One region of the Xenorhabdus sp. PB62.4 genome, then DNA from elsewhere that is predicted to be linked to it. Evidence: predicted binding sites of a transcription regulator. Region 1 holds the regulator's gene; the other holds the start of a gene.

Evidence for each region. Region 1 encodes CRP, which controls carbon source genes, mostly activating them, when cyclic AMP is high. Its sites were predicted from a motif close to ATGTGANNNNNNTCACAT; they were not measured.
Region 2: a site for CRP is predicted at 1,553-1,570, ahead of gntK (gluconokinase). Genes of this name have one in related genera too.

Annotation. Positions count from the first base shown of each region.
Region 1 covers NZ_NKHR01000015.1:26,823-30,254, forward strand. The annotation lists gene Xenpb_RS12860 (aspartate aminotransferase family protein) at 54-1,271, shown strand; gene crp (cAMP-activated global transcriptional regulator CRP) at 1,353-1,985, opposite strand; gene Xenpb_RS12870 (phosphoribulokinase) at 2,478-3,347, opposite strand; gene Xenpb_RS12875 (YheU family protein) at 3,426-3,432, opposite strand, start outside.
Region 2 covers NZ_NKHR01000001.1:103,284-106,715, reverse strand. The annotation lists gene gntU (gluconate transporter) at 1-859, opposite strand, end outside; gene gntK (gluconokinase) at 856-1,416, opposite strand; gene gntR (gluconate operon transcriptional repressor GntR) at 1,607-2,602, opposite strand; gene Xenpb_RS00425 (LacI family DNA-binding transcriptional regulator) at 2,764-3,432, opposite strand, start outside.

The DNA.
Region 1 (3,432 bases):
TAGTGATTATTATTTCACTTCGGTGTGGCAAATAGAAAAATAAGGTGGGGGAAATGCTAGAAAACACAGCAAATAGCCGGAATACTTATGATCAGGTTATGTTGCCAATTTATGCGCCAGCGGATTTTATTCCTGTCAAAGGGCAAGGTAGCCGGGTCTGGGATCAGCAGGGCAAAGAATATATCGATTTTGCCGGTGGTATCGCTGTTTTGGCTCTGGGGCACTGTCATCCGGCCTTGGTGGCGGCTCTGAAACAGCAAGGTGAAAAATTGTGGCATGTCAGCAATATTTTCACCAATGAACCCGCCTTAACTTTAGCGAAAAAGTTGATTGATGCAACGTTTGCACAGCGAGTATTTTTCGCTAACTCCGGAGCGGAAGCCAACGAAGCAGCATTTAAGCTGGCCCGTCGTTACGCGATTACCCGCCATCATCCCCATAAAACCAAAATTATTGCTTTTCATCATGCGTTTCACGGACGCACGTTTTTCACCGTTTCGGTGGGAGGACAGCCGAAATACGCCGAAGGATTCGGGCCTAAACCGGCCGATATAGTACACGTCCCTTTTAATGATCTGGATGCTGTCAGAGCGGTAATCGATGATGACACCTGTGCTGTTGTTCTGGAGCCGATTCAGGGAGAAGGCGGTGTTACGCCTGCAACGACAGCGTTTCTTCATGGTGTGCGGAAGTTATGTGATAAGCATCAGGCGCTTCTGATTTTTGATGAAGTCCAGAGTGGAATGGGGCGTACAGGCAAGTTGTATGCTTATCAGCATTACGGCGTCCAACCGGATATTCTGACGACGGCAAAAGCATTGGGAGGAGGCTTTCCGATTAGTGCGATGCTAACGACAGATACGATTGCGACGGCGATGGAAACAGGCGCGCATGGAACAACTTATGGAGGAAATCCGTTGGCTTGCTCTATCGGTTGTGCCGCTTTGGATATCATCAACACACCAGAAGTACTGGCGGGAGTGGAAAAACGCCACGATATGATCATTCATGCACTGGAAAAGATAAATCAAAAATATGGCATCTTCCATGAATTCCGTGGAAAAGGGTTGCTTATTGGCGCTGTATTGAAAGTGGAATATCAAGGCAAGGCCAGAGAAATATTGCACCAAGTGGCAGAGCACGGATTGATGCTATTGAGTGCCGGAGACAGTATCTTACGCTTTACGCCATCATTAATTATTGCTGAGGATGAGATAACAGAAGGTATAGCGCGGTTGGATATGGCAATATCGCGATGGTTAAATCAATAAAATAACGGCCGGGAAAAGCAACAAAAAAAGCCAGTGCGGATGTAATAAATTGCACTGGCTGAATTTCAGGGTTGTCGGGAACTAACGTGTTCCATAAACAACAATGGTTTTACCATGTGCGGAGATCAGGTTTTGATCTTCCAGCATCTTAAGAATGCGACCAACTGTTTCACGGGAGCAACCCACAATCTGCCCAATTTCCTGACGGGTAATTTTGATTTGCATACCATCAGGGTGAGTCATGGCATCAGGCTGTTTAGCCAGATTGAGCAGCGTCTGGGCGATACGGCCTGTAACGTCCAAAAAGGCCAGATTACCTACTTTTTCGGAAGTTGTTTGTAGACGACTTGCCATCTGAGCAGATAAACGCATCAGAATGTCAGGATTAACCTGAATTAACTGGCGAAATTTCTTGTAGGAAATTTCAGCCACTTCACAGGCGCTTTTGGCTCGCACCCATGCAGTACGTTCTTGCCCCTCTTCAAATAATCCAAGTTCACCAATGAAATCCCCTTGATTTAAATAAGAGAGGATCATTTCTTTACCTTCTTCATCTTTTATTAGAACAGCAACCGAACCTTTAACAATGTAGTAAAGCGTTTCTGCTTTCTCACCTTGATGAATAAGCGTGCTCTTGGATGGATATTTGTGAATATGGCAGTGTGACAAAAACCATTCAAGAGTAGGGTCTGTTTGTGGCTTGCCGAGAACCATTCGCTTTATCCTCTGTTGTTATTTCTGCCTTTATGATGTGAGAAACAGATGGTTTCTCTTCAGGCTAGCTTTATAAAGTCAATAGCTTAACATATTAACTTGCTGAAAAACTGACAAGCAGGAATTTTATATGGATTATAAGAATACCAAAGTGATGGCATATTGATCTCACCCCATATAACTTGCCAATCTCGCTTGTAACCTTGTTTGTAACACAGGAAAACGTTTCTGTCTTCCCCTGTATCGCTTCAGCATATTAAACTGGTTGCCAGATTACCAGAAATCTGTTTAGAGAGGTTATTTTATTGACAATGTATTTATTAATTCTGGACAGCGTTTCCGTTATGATGAGCTTTATGTAGCTTCACTGTTCTGGCTAAAACTGATTTTTATCAGCCACTTTATTATTGTAAGAACGACTTATTTATTTAAATAAAACAGGCAACATTATTTTTTGTTGCCTGCTTTATTTAAAATAAAAAGCAGTTTATGTCATGAAATTTTTTGGCCTTCCAGTAATTGCTTAACGATTGGCGCCATAATTAACTCCATCGCCAGTCCCATTTTTCCACCCGGAACAACAATGGTATTTATACTGGAAATAAATGAACCCTGAAGCATCGCCAGTAAATATGGAAAATCAATTTGAGTCAGGCCACGGAAACGAATCACGATAAAACTTTCGTCCAGTGACGGAATAGCCTTGGCAGAGAAGGGGTTAGATGTATCAACCGTGGGAACGCGCTGGAAATTTATGTGAGTGCGTGAAAACTGGGGGGTGATATAGCGGATATAGTCATCCATTGAGCGGACAACGGAATCCATAACGGCTTCTCTGGAGTGCCCGCGTTCGCTGGTGTCACGGATGAGTTTCTGTATCCATTCAAGGTTAACGATAGGCACAACACCAATCAGCAGGTCAACATGGCTGGCGACATTGTGTTGTGGCGTGACAACACCGCCATGCAGACCTTCATAAAACAGGATATCTGTATTTGATGGCAGGGGTTCCCACGGTGTGAAAGTGCCTGGTACTTGGTTATAGGGTACGGCTTCATCGTAGGTATGGAGGTATTTTCGACAGCGCCCGCTGCCTGTTTCCCCATAATCAGAAAATGTTTTTTCCAGCATGCTGAAATCATTGGCTTCTGGCCCAAAGTAACTGATATGCCTGCCCTGTTCTCTCGCTTTGCGGATCTCAGCATCCATTTCAGGACGAGTGTAACGATGGAAACTATCCCCTTCAATGGTTGCGGCAGTCGCGCCAATTTGCTGGAAAATCTTGCGAAACGCCACACTGGTGGTCGTTGTTCCGGCTCCACTGGAGCCAGTAATTGCAATGACAGGATGTTTGGCAGACATGAACAGACTCCTTATCAATAAAAATTGAGTTATCTTTATTTTAATCAGACGGTTAGAGTGAATAAAACAAGTCAGGCTTTATGGG
Region 2 (3,432 bases), on a different contig from region 1:
TGCCCCGACGAATTGCCAGACCATAAATCGCCACCAAACAGGCAATCAAAATAGCGGTAAAAGGATGCCCTATGAATTCCAGCCATTGGTATAGCGTAGATTGCTGATCAACAAAACGCGCACCGATGGTTTTCAAACCCACCAATATCAGAGGGAACAACACCAGCGCCAGACTGAAACCAAAGGAAGGCATTTGGCTTTTGCCAATGCTCGGCGTGCTCAGATCTTTGGGTAAATCCAGTGTGACATATTTGCTGATAAAATTACCGTATATCGGGCCAGCCAGTAACATACCGGGGATCGCAGCGCTCAGGCCAATCAGGATCATCCAACCAAAATCTGCTCCCATTTGGGAAGCCAGCAGCATAGGCGTTGGGCCCGGCACCAAAAACGCAGCAGCGGCGGCTACACCAGCAAACAGAGGAAGCGCCAGTCTCACCACATTACCATTAGTACGACGGGCAACAGCAAACACCACACCAATCAACAGAACGACCGCCACATCAAAAAACAGCGGCAATGCACAGATAAGCCCGGCAATACCCAATGCGTAATTTGCCCGCTTTTCACCAAAACTACCTAGCAGTTTTACCGCTATCTGGTCGAGCGCTCCTGTTTCATGCAGGATCTTGCCAAACATCGCGCCCAATGCCACAACAACAGCGAGGAACCCCAACGTGCCCGCCATGCCGTTTTGCATGGTCTGGGTGATTTTTTCCAATGGCATCCCGGAAAAAATTCCCGCTCCCATTGAAACCAGCATCAGGGCAATAAAAGCGTGCATTCTGGCTTTCATCACCAGAAATAATAATAGAAGAACAGAGCCGACGGCCGTCATGACCAGAGTTAATGTACTCATGAATGTCCCTTGCTAATACGGTCAGTAGTTTTTATTGTGCGCTCGATAGATTGCATGGTGTTTTTGATCACGTCATCAAGAGCAGGTTTGATATCAATATGATGGACATCTGTCTCATCTCTGGTCGGCTCTTCCAGGGTTTCAAATTGTGAAATTAACATTTGTGGCTTGAAGAAATGTCCTTTGCGTGCTTTCAGGCGGCTTTCGATTAAATCAAAATCCCCTTTCATATAGAGGAATGACAGATTTTTGTTGCCATCACGCAGCATATCCCGATAGCTTTTTTTCAAGGCAGAGCACACAAGCAAGGAGACATGATTAGTACGCTGCATAGCAAAAATAGCGTCGTTGAGTGCCTTCAACCACGGCTGACGATCATCATCATTCAGGGCATGGCCTTGTGCCATTTTCATAATATTGGCGCGAGGGTGAAGAAAATCCCCATCCAGAAACGCAGCACCCAGTTCACGGGCAATACCGTTGGCAACCGCAGACTTACCGCTGCCGGATACCCCCATCAAGACAAAAACATGGTTTCGCTGTTGGGTATCGCTCATATCAAACTCCTTTATGCAGATCTTACTGCCTGGATCTCTGTGACTTACCTGCAAAATGTTACCGGTAACTATTACCGATAACATTAACAGTAGCTCAGGATGGGGAGCAATCAATCAGGATCGTCAAAAAAGGAAAATGTGAGGCTTATCGCAATTGAAGATGGAAAAACAACGTCTTAAGCTACAAAAATTAAACACTTTCACCCAATGAAAGCGTAAATCCAACATCAATCAGCGTTTGTTCCGGCTGCTTCCCCTTCAAACGAACGAGCAGGGCTTCTGCCGCCTTGCGTCCCATCAAATCACGGGGAGTCAGGACACTGGCAAGTTTTGGTGTCATTACCTGACCAATATCATGACCATGAAAACCGGCTACAGCAATTTCTTCCGGTACTTTGATTCCCTGACGCTGGCACTCGAAAATCGCCCCAATAGCAATATCATCATTCGTACAAAACAAACCATCAACTTCAGGGTATTTCTGGCAGGTTTCCTGCAAAAGCTCCGCCCCCAAAGAATAGGATGAACTGACTGGCGTCATGACTTTTCTTGGCTGAAGCCCTGCACTTCGCATCGCCGCTTCAAACCCCTGCAAACGGATCAGCGTCCGCTCATCCTGCCGGGCACCGAGGTAAACCACGTTCTGGCAACCACGTTCAAGCATTGCCAGCGTCATCTGACTCGCCGCTTCAAAATTGTCGATTCCCACCGCAATATCAAGGCAAGGCGATACGCTGTCCATTAATTCCACCACGGGAATACCCGCTGTTTGCAGCACTTTCAACGTCTTGGGAGTATGCGTGCGTTCTGCCAGAATCAGGCCATCAATATTATAAGAAAGCAGGGAAAGTAAACGCTCTTCTTCTTTCTGGGCAGAGTACCCATAGTGGGCAAGCATGGCCTGATATCCATTGCGGTCTGTCACATGCTCGATCCCACGGATAACTTCGGCAAAAACTTGATTAGTCAATGAAGGAAGCAAAACGCCTATCGCACGGCTGGTGGAATTGGAAAGGATATCCGGCACACGATTGGGAATGTAACCCAGTTGATCCACTGCTTTGGCGATTCGTTTTCCCAATGCTTCAGAAACCTGATCCGGATTACGTAAAAAGCGGCTAACCGTCATTTTGGTGACCCCAACGAGGTCTGCAACATCTTGTAAAACTGGGCGTTTTTTCTTCATTTTCAATGTAATGCAATCAGTTATTGATACGTACAGATGGATAGGTACAGATGAATAGTTCGCGGTTTTAACACATTTATATACCATTACAATACGCTTTTTAGCGAAAAATGCTGGTGCACTCTCACTCATTTATCAATGGCTTCTCAAACTGTGATGCTTTACATGCGCTTGAGTGAATCCCGATAAATAATCTGAGGCGAAAATATGGGATGTTGCGTGTCAGGTTCAAGCAATAGGCGCGTGGCAAAACGCGCCATATCAGTGATAGGAAAATGGACACTGGTTAACGCAGGGTGAATAAATGCCGCCCGTTCACCGCTGTCATAACAAATGATGGAAATATCCTCAGGAACACTCAAACCTTGCTCCGTAATCGCCAACAATCCGCCAAGGGCCATTTCTTCACTACAGAAAAACAGAGCATCAGGCCGTGATGTTGCCAAAATCGCGCGGATTTGCCGATAACCACTTTGCAAATCATACTCTCCTTCCAGACACGCGATCGGTTGTAATCCTGCGTCCTGTATAGCATCCAAAAACCCCTGACGACGCTGTAGGCTTGGATAACGCATCAAAGGGCCACTGACACAAGCTATGCGGGTATGCCCGTATTCAAGTAACGTTTGGGTTGCAAGGTAACCGGCCCTATGATGATCAAAGGCAACACAGCGCTGCTCCAATCCGGATACCAACCGATCCAACAACACAAACGCATGTCCGCCGTGTGCAAGCCGCCGCAATTTATCATCGCTGATAGCACGTACATGCAGGATTAATCCATTACAACGCAGGCTATGCAGATAGGTGATGGCCTGCCATTCATTCTC